Regions from separate parts of the Bacillus sp. JJ864 genome, predicted to be linked through region 4. Evidence: predicted binding sites of a transcription regulator. Region 4 holds the regulator's gene; each other region holds the start of a gene.
What was found. Region 4 encodes Rex, which represses fermentation and respiration genes when NADH is low (regulators of the CRP and FNR family bind a similar motif). Its sites were predicted from a motif close to TTGTGAAATATTTCACAA; they were not measured.

Region 1: a site for Rex is predicted at 1,546-1,563, ahead of V7024_RS01690 (L-lactate dehydrogenase). Genes of this name have one in related genera too.
Region 2: a site for Rex is predicted at 2,030-2,047, ahead of V7024_RS13915 (nitrate reductase subunit alpha). Genes of this name have one in related genera too.
Region 3: a site for Rex is predicted at 1,916-1,933, ahead of nirB (nitrite reductase large subunit NirB). Genes of this name have one in related genera too.

What each region holds. Positions count from the first base shown of each region.
Region 1 is NZ_JBALLY010000008.1:735-3,916, forward strand. Features, by position in the region: tRNA gene V7024_RS01645 (tRNA-Thr) at 1-3, shown strand, start outside; tRNA gene V7024_RS01650 (tRNA-Lys) at 13-88, shown strand; tRNA gene V7024_RS01655 (tRNA-Gly) at 96-166, shown strand; tRNA gene V7024_RS01660 (tRNA-Ile) at 174-250, shown strand; tRNA gene V7024_RS01665 (tRNA-Asn) at 254-328, shown strand; tRNA gene V7024_RS01670 (tRNA-Ser) at 337-427, shown strand; tRNA gene V7024_RS01675 (tRNA-Glu) at 434-505, shown strand; gene V7024_RS01680 (hypothetical protein) at 734-1,033, opposite strand; gene V7024_RS01685 (penicillin-binding protein) at 1,127-1,351, opposite strand; gene V7024_RS01690 (L-lactate dehydrogenase) at 1,711-2,655, shown strand; gene glgB (1,4-alpha-glucan branching protein GlgB) at 3,007-3,182, shown strand, end outside.
Region 2 is NZ_JBALLY010000081.1:60,200-63,381, forward strand. Features, by position in the region: gene V7024_RS13915 (nitrate reductase subunit alpha) at 1-1,829, opposite strand, end outside; gene V7024_RS13920 (Crp/Fnr family transcriptional regulator) at 2,110-2,802, opposite strand; gene moaA (GTP 3',8-cyclase MoaA) at 3,101-3,182, shown strand, end outside.
Region 3 is NZ_JBALLY010000012.1:12,691-15,872, forward strand. Features, by position in the region: gene rph (ribonuclease PH) at 1-479, opposite strand, end outside; gene V7024_RS02260 (GerMN domain-containing protein) at 614-1,654, opposite strand; gene nirB (nitrite reductase large subunit NirB) at 1,952-3,182, shown strand, end outside.
Region 4 is NZ_JBALLY010000126.1:4,702-7,883, forward strand. Features, by position in the region: gene V7024_RS18240 (ABC transporter ATP-binding protein) at 1-779, opposite strand, end outside; gene V7024_RS18245 (redox-sensing transcriptional repressor Rex) at 963-1,592, shown strand; gene V7024_RS18250 (YdiK family protein) at 1,619-1,816, opposite strand; gene V7024_RS18255 (CPBP family intramembrane glutamic endopeptidase) at 1,819-2,547, opposite strand; gene groES (co-chaperone GroES) at 2,881-3,165, shown strand.

The DNA.
Region 1 (3,182 bases), on a different contig from region 4:
CCATTTTAGTAAGAGCCATTAGCTCAGTTGGTAGAGCATCTGACTTTTAATCAGAGGGTCGAAGGTTCGAGTCCTTCATGGCTCACCATTTTTATGCGGGTGTAGTTTAGTGGTAAAACAAGAGCCTTCCAAGCTCTGGTCGAGAGTTCGATTCTCTTCACCCGCTTTTTCTAGGGCCTATAGCTCAGCTGGTTAGAGCGCACGCCTGATAAGCGTGAGGTCGATGGTTCGAGTCCATTTAGGCCCACCATATTCCGCAGTAGCTCAGTGGTAGAGCTATCGGCTGTTAACCGATCGGTCGTAGGTTCGAGTCCTACCTGCGGAGCCATATAATATAGAGAAGTACCCAAGTGGCTCAAGGGGCTCCCCTGCTAAGGGAGTAGATCGCTTACGCGGTGCGAGGGTTCGAATCCCTTCTTCTCTGCCAGAAATTGGCCCGTTGGTCAAGTGGTTAAGACACCGCCCTTTCACGGCGGTAACACGGGTTCGAATCCCGTACGGGTCATACGAAAAGAGATAGCATATATTGCTATCTCTTTTTTATTTATCCCGCTATTCGTGGGCAGTGTGAGCCGCTTCCGCTTTTCTAAAGAAGTTAGGTGGGAGATAAACTGCTGGCATGCGCCCGATTGGTGAGGGTGCATGCCAGCAGTGGGGGATGAAGAAAAACCCCACTGATTAAAGTTTCACTTTATCTTGTCGTGTTGAATAATCTTTTCCGCAAATAATAATATTAAAGTATAATTGCATCAATGCGCTCGCAATTAACGAGGACAATGCGACCATTTTTATTTATAAATGTAGCAAGACCTGTGTTAAAGTGAAAGCCCGTGAAAACTGAAACGGTTAATGGCACACCATTAACTATAATTTCGGTTACTTTTTTTCCTAAATTAAAAGTGTTTAAAAGGCGCCAAATCCCTTCAAAATGTTTTTCTTTATTTTTTATTTGTAAAGATTGTATATCTGTATCCTTTACTAAATTTGGATTGAATATTTTAGGGTTAGCAGTATGGTTTATAAGAATTGGCATGTTTCTTTCCCTCTTCCGCTTTTGTTTATTTTGAATCAAAATAGTATGTTGAAATGATAAAAAAGAGCTTTTTTCAAAGCTCTCTTTTACAAACTAGCTTGCCTCAATTCGAAGTGCTTGAATATCACGGCAATCTATAAGAAGTACGCCGCCTGCTTCAGGTCCTTCTGTATCAACAAAAGTTGCACAAAAGTTTTGAGGATTAAAATTAACAAAAGTAACATCATCTATAAAGTTTCCATTTAGAAAAATATCTACTTCTGTGCCAGGCTGTAAAGTTTCAAGTTGCTCACAGACGCATTTTGTATGCTTGTTTATATCGATCAACTCCTTTCAAAGTATATTTTTGATTCAATATATAATATATTTGTGAATTAAAAAAAGGTGTGGACAAATTATACACATTTCTAAGTGCTTAGGCTTATGATTTTGAGAGGAAAAGTATGTGAATTATGGTGTGTATAGATGTGATTGGGATGGATTCCATATTTGATACAATAACTTTATCCTATCTGTGAAAAAGTTCACAAATAGGTCATAAAATGTGAATACATTCACAAAGAAACGTGCTACAATATGTGTGTAAGGAAGTTAAACAATATAAAATCAGTATTTTAATTATTTACTTAAATGACAATGCTAATAATGAAATTAAAAAATAGAGAGGGGATTTTACCATGAAAAAAGGTATTAATCGCGTAGTACTAGTAGGAACAGGAGCTGTAGGTTGCAGCTATGCATATTCTATGATTAACCAAGGTGTGGCTGAAGAGTTCGTTCTTGTTGATGTAAACGAAGCAAAAGCAGAAGGTGAAGCAATGGACTTAAGCCATGCTGTACCATTTGCTCCAGCTCCAACAAAAGTTTGGAAAGGTAGCTATGCAGATTGTAAAGATGCAGATCTTGTTGTTATCACTGCTGGATTACCACAAAAGCCAGGTGAAACTCGCTTAGATTTAGTTGAGAAGAATACAAAAATCTTTAAACAAATCGTTCGCGGTATTATGGATAGCGGATTTGATGGTATCTTCTTAATCGCAACTAACCCAGTGGACATTTTAACTTATGTAACTTGGAAAGAATCTGGATTACCAAAAGAGCGCGTAATCGGTTCTGGTACAACTTTAGACTCTGCTCGCTTCCGTTATATGTTAGGTGAGTACTTAGATGTAGACCCACGTAACGTGCATGCGTATATCATTGGTGAACATGGTGACACAGAGCTTCCTGTATGGAGTCATGCTACTATCGGTGTACAAAAGCTAGAAACAATCTTAGCGAATAATGAAAAGTACAACCAAAGTGATTTAGATGGAATCTTTGAAAATGTACGTGATGCTGCTTATCACATTATTCAACGTAAAGGTGCAACTTACTACGGTATCGGTATGTCACTATTACGTGTAACTAAAGCAATCTTAAACAACGAGAACAGCGTATTGACAGTATCTGCATATCTTGAAGGACAATATGGACAAAAAGATGTTTACGTAGGTGTTCCAGCAGTTATCAACCGCCAAGGTGTTCGAGAAGTTGTAGAGCTTGAATTAAATGCAGAAGAAGAATTGAAATTTGATCATTCTGTAAAAGTGCTAAAAGAAACTATGGCACCAGTACTATAACCCAAATTGTATAAATCCCTTTCCGGCCCTCCCCTGTATATCCCTTTGCCGGAAGGGGTTTTTTTATGTTTTACTTTAATGGAAAGTAATAACAAAATAGCGGTAAACTCCTTTTCTTTTCCACTAAAAAAATTATTCTAAAATAAAACGCTTACAATGAATATTCGTCAAAATTCGATATTTTTCGGTTAAATTTCATGAAATTACCACGAATTTCTATAAAAAAACGTATGTTTTTTTAAAAATTCGCAAGGATATTTCAATTTACCGAAGAATAGTAATAACATATTTAAAATTCTGTCATCTTGCGAGGTGAACATAGTGATTGAGACAAAGTGTAATGTGAAAGACATGTTATTGTTCCATGAAGAAAAGTTTTATGATAGCTACGAGATTCTTGGTGCTCATTTGACGGTGGAAAATGGAATGGAAGGCACACGTTTTTCCGTATGGGCACCTCATGCACAAGCTGTGAGTATTGTAGGAGATTTTAATGAGTGGAATAGCGAGATGCATGAAATGATACG
Region 2 (3,182 bases), on a different contig from region 4:
CGCCATTGATCTGTAACGAAATAGAAGAAGGATGTACCGTTTTGTAGTTTCGGTGGACCTTGCCAATCCTTTGCAGTTGCAATGGTTTGCCAACCTTCTGCTGGGCGTAATTTTTCTTGGCCGACATAATGAGCCCAGCCGCCGCCGTTTACCCCTTGTGCGCCAACAAGTAGAACGAGGTTTAAGACAGCGCGGTAAATCGTATCAGAGTTAAACCAATGGTTAATACCAGCGCCGACGATAATCATCGAGCGTCCATTTGTATCAACGGCATTTTGCGCAAATTCACGAGCGATTTGAATAATAAGTTCTCGTTTTACACCTGTCATTTTTTCTTGCCATGCTGGTGTAAACGGAGCATCTTCATCAAAGCTCTTCGGTTCTGAGCCGCCAAGACCGCGGTCGACGCCGTAGTTTGCTAATGTTAAATCATAGACAGTTGTTACGAAAAGATCTCCATTTGGCGTTGTAATCTTTTTCACTGGAATGGTACGTTCTAATACTTCATTTCCGTCATCAGAAAAGTATGGAATTTGTACGGTTCCAATTGCATCCTCCATACCAAGTAAAGAAAGACGCGGATCAATTTTTTCACCTGTTTGTTCATCTTCTAAACGTAAGTTCCATTTTTTCTCGTTATCCCAGCGTGATCCCATTGTGCCGTGCGGCGTAGCGAAATCAAGACTGTTATCGTTCCAAAGAACAGGTTTCCATTCGCCAAGCTTTGTTTCCCGGCCGATATCAGTGGCATTTAAGAAACGATCTGCAACAAATTGACCTTCTTGTTGTTTTAACGTGACAAGGAATGGGAAATCTGTGTATTGTTTTGCATAATTTATGAAGTAGTCTACTTGTTTGTCCACGTAGAATTCTTGTAAAATAACGTGCCCCATTGCCATTGCAAGTGCACCGTCTGTTCCTTGTTTTACGCTGATCCAGTCATCAGCGAATTTTGTTGATTCGGCAAAATCAGGGCTAACAGAAACAACTTTCGTTCCTTTATAGCGCACTTCTGCTAAGAAGTGGGCATCTGGTGTCCGTGTTAGCGGTACGTTAGAGCCCCATGTCATAATGTAGCCAGCGTTGTACCAATCACTACTTTCTGGCACGTCTGTTTGATCACCCCAAATTTGCGGCGAAGCTGGCGGTAAATCAGCATACCAATCGTAGAAGCTCAGCATCGGCCCGCCCATAAGCTGCATAAAGCGGCTGCCTGCTGCGTGACTTAACATTGACATCGCAGGAATTGGCGAGAAACCAACATTTCGATCTGGACCATACTTGATTACTGTATATAGTAAGGAAGCAGCAACGAGCTGTAATACTTCATCCCAACTTGCACGAATGAAGCCGCCTTTTCCGCGAGCACTTTTATATGCGCGTGCTTTTTCTGGATTTTCAACAATGCTTTTCCAAGCATCTAACGGTGATTCATGTTTTTGCAGTTCTTCTTGCCACATATTCCAAAGGACGCCGCGTACATATGGATATTTCACGCGAAGCGGACTATAAATGTACCAAGAAAAACTTGCTCCGCGCGGACATCCGCGTGGCTCAAAGTCTGGCATATTAGGACCAGTAGACGGATAATTTAGCTCTTGTCCTTCCCAAGTGACAATTCCATCCTTTACGTAAATGTTCCAGCTGCAAGAACCGGTGCAGTTTACACCATGTGTGGAGCGGATTACTTTATCATGTTGCCATCGTTTTCGATAGGCATTTTCCCATTCGCGGTCTTCATACGTTTCTTGCGTATGATTATCGTTATAACGATCTATTGGAGAAAAATATTTTAAACGTTGCATGAGTGGTGATAGTTTCTTTTTCATATTGTTCACTCCTTTATCCCAATTGGTTCAACTAACCATCAGTGGGGGATGAAGACCCCCCTACTGATGGAAGTTTCACTTTATTGCGTCTCTCTTGCTTACTTTCACTATAAGAGGGCATGCAAAATAGAGATGTGATATCTATCACAGTTCAACAGATTGTCAAAAAATCTTGAGAATGTAAGGGGAAAAAAGAGAAGGTGTGACATTTTGCACATCACAAAGTATGTTTTGTATGTAAAGTAGAGGTAAAGAAAAAGAGTAGCATCTCAATAGAATGCTACTCAATACTACAAATAGAAGTAGGGCAATCTTCACAGGCGATTGCACATTTTAAAAAGTGTAAATTATGAATGGTGATTTTACCTTTATGGATAGAAATAATGTCTTGTTTCTTTAAATCATTTAACATACGATTGACACTTTCACGGGAGGTTGCACAGAAGTTTGCAAGCTCTTGATTCGTTAATGGCAGATCGATAAGAATACCATCTTCTTTTAAAATGCCATAACTATTCGTCATACGAATGAGAGTGGAGTAGAGTGCTCCCTTTTTGCCGTGTAATACTAAATCACGAAACTTCGTTTGCATTCTTCGTAAATGTTCACTAACCCACCTCATAAATTCAAAGGCAAGAGCTGGTTTTTCCAGCAATGCTTTTTCCAATGCATCCCGCTTAATGACGCCGATTTCTGCATGTTCAAGCACTTTTGCGTTTAATAAATATTTGGCGTTTTCTGTAAATAATGTAAGTTCTCCAATAATATCATTCTCCGAACAAATACGTAGTGTCAATTCTTGACCGTCGGCGCTAATTTTACTAATTTGCACTTTTCCAGAGTGAATAATATATAGTTCTTTCGCCTCCACACCTTCTTGGAAAATATAATGGGCTTTGTTTATTTGCATTTTATATTCAACAGATGAGAGTAATTCTTTTAAATCATTTGATAATGCAGTACTGTTTGCCACAACAATTACCCCTCTTTTCCGAATAGTCTATTTCTTATTTTGAATATAAATATAGTGAAAATGCAAGAGATTTTTTCCTTTGCCTAATTGTGAACAGTTTTTGAACAGATTTGTGAAGAATTTTTGAATGAGAAAATCGATGTGAGAAATATCACATCATAGATTGTTGTTCTTTTTTATGATGAAGACAAATGAAAGACAGCCAAAAAAAGATAAAGTGCAAGAGCAAAACCACCCTAGTTTAAAAATATATTATAATAGAATAAAAGTATATATACAGCAAGAAGGAGGGGTGAAGATGACTGAGAAGATTGTAGATGTATGGCAGCGTCCACTTCAAGATTTACGCATTTCTGTCATTGATCGTTGTAATTTTCGGT
Region 3 (3,182 bases), on a different contig from region 4:
GCCAAGAAATCTTTCACTGGAAGTTTTGACACTTTCCCTGCTTCTACAAGCTTCTCAAACGCTAATACCATCGCTACATACGCACCAGTAATAGAAGCTGTTCGCGTTCCGCCGTCAGCTTGAATGACATCACAGTCAATCCAAATTGTTTTTTCACCAAGTGCTTCTAAATCAACAACAGCACGCAATGCTCGTCCAATTAAACGTTGAATTTCCATTGTACGCCCCGTTACTTTCCCTTTACTTGATTCACGAATCGTACGCTGTTCCGTTGCACGAGGGATCATGGAATACTCTGCTGTAACCCATCCTTTTCCTTCTCCTCTCATAAACGGAGGAACTCGATCTTCAATCGTGGCCGTACAAATCACCTTCGTATCACCAACTTCAATTAGTACCGAACCTTCTGGATGTTTTAAATAATTCGTTTGAATATGTATACGGCGCAGCTCCGATGCTTGTCTACCATCTACTCGCATAAAAATAACCCCCTTGTAACTACTACTTGTTAGTATAGCCCATTCAAAATTTATGTTATGTATCTAAATAAAAGAAGGGGAATAAGATGTATTCCCCTTCTCTTCCTACATTCAGTATATCAAATTATTTCTGTTTAAAAACCACCTGTATTCACGTTTTGTGGCCGAACGACCGGTTTTATTAATTTATCACCTTTTTCCGTAACAAGATTTGCCTTTCCATTCACTTGAATGGAAACATTTTCCACGCCTTGTTTTTCAGTTAAAGATAATACAAGCGACTGCAGTACATAGTTAGAAATCGCACTTTTATCTTTATTCGCATAAATATTTTCATTAAAGTTCAATGTCACTGTTCCCTTTTCAAGTTTTGGTTCATTGATTAACCTCACATCTGGATTAAAATCATATGTTAACGCCGATTTCTGCGACGGCCCTTTCACAAGTTCTTTTACAATTGTCGCTACTTCGTTTTCTTTCCCTTCGGCAATGCGGCGCGTTACTGGTACATAATAACTTTGTTTATTATTTTGCGCTATGAAATACAGCGTAATTGGTTTTGTATTTGCAAGATCAGCAACTTGCTCATCATCAAAGTTAATACCATTTGCTCGGCTTAATCCATTACCAATCGGCGTACCAGCAACAGGCATTTTCGCTAAATCTTGCCCATTCATGCTGAACTTCACATTCTTTACTTCTTTAAACTGCGTTAACGTCCAAGTAACTGCTTCTACAATACGTCGTTCCTCTTCTTTTTTATAGTTTTTCAGTTCTTTTGAAAAATTAACAACTGCAGTTCCGTCTTTTTTCACATCAACTGTCATTTCTGTGTCCGCTGGGAGCACAGCTTGAAATCCATTTGGCAATAAGTTTGTTACTGGTCCGTCTTTCACTAAATATTGTAATGATTGCTTAATCACCGCGTTATCTTTTGGAGTAGGTAACTGCACCGTTTGCGGCACAACATAACCATTTTTATCTACAAGATATAAATCTAAGTTTTTCGTTTGCCCTTGTTTTGCAGTTTCTTTCTTCTCACCATCCGTATACGTTACTTTCTTAGGCGGATCAATTTGCTCTGTTGCTTTTTCCTTACTAAACAAACCGCATCCTGCTAATAAAACTGTACTTAATGTAGCACAAACAATCCATTTGAAAGTCGATCTAGGCATACGCTTTCCCCCTAAAAAATCTAAGTTTGTACTATATATATACGAGCCCGAGTTTCACTTTAGAACAAGCGATGACAACTTATCTTTTCAAAAAAGTCATCGTCAAAATCTTATTTTCATTAATTGAAGCCGCCCCTTTAAAAGGTCGGCGGGCTAGTAGCAAATGATGTGCAATTTTGAACAATTTATGAATCCTCCACAGATGTGATAAATATCACATCTCCTTATTTTCCAAAACTTTTATAATACAAGTATAAAAGTTTGTTAAACATTTCACATAAAAGAAGGGAAATGAATATGAAAACACGTTTAGTCATGATCGGGAATGGGATGGCCGGAATACGCTGCATCGAAGAGATTTTAAAACAAAACGATACTTTATATGACATTACCATTTTTGGTGATGAACCGCATCCAAATTACAATCGCATTATGCTTTCCCACGTTCTACAAGGAAAGACAAACATGCAAGATATCATTATGAACGAATACAATTGGTACGAAGAAAATGACATTACGTTGTATACAAATGAAAAAGTGTTGCAAATTGATCGGGAAGAACAAGTCATTGTTACAGAAAAGAATCGTCTTGTTATGTACGACAAACTCATTATCGCAACAGGATCCAGTGCTTTTATTTTACCTGTGGAAGGTGCAAATCTTCCCGGTGTAACAGGTTTTCGTACAATTGAAGATACACAATTCATGATGGATACCGCTAAACAATATAAAAAAGCAGTTGTCATTGGTGGTGGATTACTCGGTTTAGAAGCCGCACGAGGACTTATTGACTTAGGAATGGACGTGCACGTTGTTCATTTAACATCACACTTAATGGAGCAACAACTCGATGCTAAGGCATCTTCACTACTGCGTGAAGATTTAGAATCACAAGGCATGAAGTTCCTTATGGAAAAGAAAACAGTAAAAATTCTCGGTACAAACCACGTTGAGGGCATTCAATTTGCAGATGGCGATATTGTAAAATGTGACTTAATCGTCATGGCTGTTGGTATACGTCCAAATACACAGTTAGCAAAAGATGCTGATTTACTTGTGAACCGCGGTATTGTCATCAATGACTATATGCAGACAAATGATGCATCCATCTATGCGGTTGGTGAATGCGCAGAGCATAAAGGGATCGCTTATGGTCTTGTTGCACCGCTCTATGAGCAAGGTGCTGTATTAGCAAAACACATTACAAATGCACAAACTGATGGATATACCGGCAGCATCGTCGGGACTCAGCTAAAAGTTGCAGGATGCGATTTATTCTCTGCTGGTCAAATTTATGAGGATGATATAACAAAAGCAATCTTCATTTTTGACGAATGTACACGTTCCTATAAAAAAGTACTCATCCGAGACAATAAAGTTGTTGGTATTGTTTTATATGGTGATACAACTGACGGCACACGCCTCTTCAGCATGTTAAAAAAAGAAGAAGATATACAAGAATACACACCTGCTTCTCTTCTACATAAAGCTGGTGAAGAGAACGGACTTGACGTTGCAAGTATGAGTG
Region 4 (3,182 bases):
TCATATAGTGTCGCTTTAAGGTCTAAGTATTTACTGTAGTTTCCTGTGTACTTTCGACTTTGTTTATTAGAGATTTCATATACTTGCGTTACAAGTTTATCTAGAAAGTACCGATCGTGTGAAACGATTAAAATAGCACCAGGATAACCTTGTAAATATTGCTCGAGCCACGTTAATGTATCGATATCTAAATGGTTGGTTGGCTCATCTAAAATAAGCAAATCTGGTTTTGTTAATAATAACTTCCCAAGGGCTAAACGAGTTTTTTGTCCACCGCTTAATGTGGAAATTGTCGTTTCGTGTGTTTCGGGAGGAAAACCAAGTCCGCTTAAAACAGAGCGAATATCAGCTTCGTATTGATAGCCACCTTTATTTTTATAATCTAATTGTAGGCGATCATACTCTGCTAACAATTTTTCGTAAATAGTTTCATTTGTGAAATTTTCTTCTTTTCCCATTTCTTGTTCTAGTCTGCGGAGTTCTTTTTCCATGCGCTCTAAGTGGAGAAACACTGTTAGCATTTCATCCCAAATCGTTAACGATGTTTCAAGACCAGTATGCTGTGCTAAATAACCGATAGATACATCTTTCGGTTTTATAATTTCGCCGCCGTCATGAGATAGTTCTCCGGCAATAATCTTTAATAATGTAGACTTTCCAGCGCCATTACGCCCGACAAGCGCAATGCGATCACGCGTCTGTACTTCTAACTTAATGTTTGAAAGAATCACTTCAGCTGCGAACAATTTGGAAAGGTTATTCACTTGTAGTAAAATCAATGTTTTCACCTCAAATAATTTCTTAACTTTGCCATGATTATATTTCTCAATCATACTAAAAATAGTGTATAGTTGAACATAAATAGAGAAATTCTCTCTCTATTATACAAGGAAAACTTGCAATGCTAAACTTCCGTACATGTTTTAATCACTTGAACAGATAGGAAGAGAGGAGGGGGTTGCATGGAGCAGCCTAAAATTCCGCAGGCGACTGCCAAAAGATTGCCTCTATACTATCGATTTATCCAAAACCTATCGTTATCTGGTAAGCAACGCGTATCATCTGCAGAATTAAGTGAAGCAGTGAAAGTGGATTCAGCGACAATTCGACGAGACTTTTCATACTTTGGAGCATTAGGGAAAAAAGGATATGGCTATAATGTAAATTATTTATTGTCGTTTTTCCGCGAAACACTTGATCAAGACGATGTAACACGCGTAGCATTAATTGGGGTAGGTAATTTAGGTACAGCTTTCTTACATTACAATTTTACGAAAAATAATAATACAAAAATTGAGATGGCATTTGACGTTGATGAAGAGAAAGTTGGAAAAGAAATCGGCGGGATTCCAGTATATCATTTAGATGAATTGGAAGAGAGACTATCAGATGATATAAAAGTGGCAATATTAACAGTGCCTGCTTTTGTTGCACAAGCTGTAGCAGATCGCTTATCGCATACGAGCGTACAAGGTGTTTTAAACTTTACACCTGCTAGGTTAAACTTATCAGAACATATTCGTATTCATCATATTGATTTAGCGGTAGAGTTACAAACGCTCGTGTACTTTTTAAAAAATTATCCACAATAAAAACGCAGGAATGTCCTGCGTTTTTATTATTGTTTCTTACTATCTTTTTTCGGTTTAGAAAAAAGAATGCGAATTGCCAAATTAAAATCAACTGTTGCCATTACAGCAAGTAGTATTGTGTAGAAGTTCCAAATTGTATCTGTCACACTTGTAATTGCTAAGTATGTAAAAATACACCCTAGAAGAAAATACAAAGTTGCCATAACAAATGGTGAATTTCGCATGTTTAAAATCCTCCGATGAATCCTTGCAGTTTTTCAGCTTTTTCTAGATAGGGACGAAGTACAAATGTAATTAACATAACATTTGTATTCATCATAACATGAGCCATAATTGGTACAATGATTCGTTTTGTTTGTACGTATAAAAATGAAAAAACAAGCCCCATGGAAATATACACTAATAAATGTGTAGGGTCAAAATGAATGAGAGCAAATATAAGCGAACTTACGATTGCTGCGATAAAGAAGTTATATCGTTTATATAGTGTTCCAAATAGAATTTTTCTAAATACAATTTCCTCAAGAATGGGAGCGAATATGGATGAAACAATCATAAATAATGGAGCAGCCTTTATAATTCCGATAATGTTTTGTGTATTTTCAGATTCAGCTTTAATTTTAAAAACTTGTGTTTCAATTGTGCCGGCAATGACTTGGGCAAATAAAGCAAGAAAAACTCCTAAAATAATCCACCCTATTGTAGCAGGGACATTTGTTTTTCCGCGATTCCATTTTTCTGATTGTGTATCATTACGTAGTAATACGAGGATGATGATAAGAGCGATAAAGAAGCTAATCAGTCCCCAATGTGCCGTTGCCAGTTGAACTTTTTCTTCGAAGGTCCGATGGCCATTATTGTATACTCCGCTTTTTAAAAGAATCCATCCACCAATTATACCTGATAATTGCATCAAAATATATGTAACAATAACCCACCAATATTGTCTCTTCAATTTTGTAACTCCTTTTTGAATTTTTTGTAAAGAAAAAGGAAAATGCTCTATCCATAGAGAAAACAACTTATGGCATCTTTCTTATTGTAACATAGGAGAAGATGAAAAAAAGATGGAATCTATCAGTACATCTTCCCGTATGTAATTATCAAGTAAAGCATAATCACTTTTGAACAAGCTGGAGAGGGGATGAAATAGTTTTCCGAAAAATTACGTTTTTTTCACTTGCAAAAGAAAATGAGATTCTTTATTATAATAAGTGTGTTAGCACTCGAAGTGATAGAGTGCTAATAAACATAAAATTTACATAAAAAATTGAGGAGGTTGTTGTTCATGCTAAAGCCATTAGGTGATCGCGTTATTATTGAACTTGTTCAAGCAGAAGAAAAAACAGCAAGTGGTATCGTACTACCAGACACTGCAAAAGAAAAACCACAAGAAGGTAAAGTAGTGGCAGTTGGTACTGGTCGTGTGCTTGAAAATGGTGAGCGTGTTGCTTTAGATGTAGCTACAGGAGATCGTATCATCTTCTCAAAATATGCAGGTACTGAAGTGAAATACGAAGGTACAGAATACTTAATTTTACGTGAAAGCGACATTTTAGCAATTATCGGTTAATTATATAAATCTTTAAA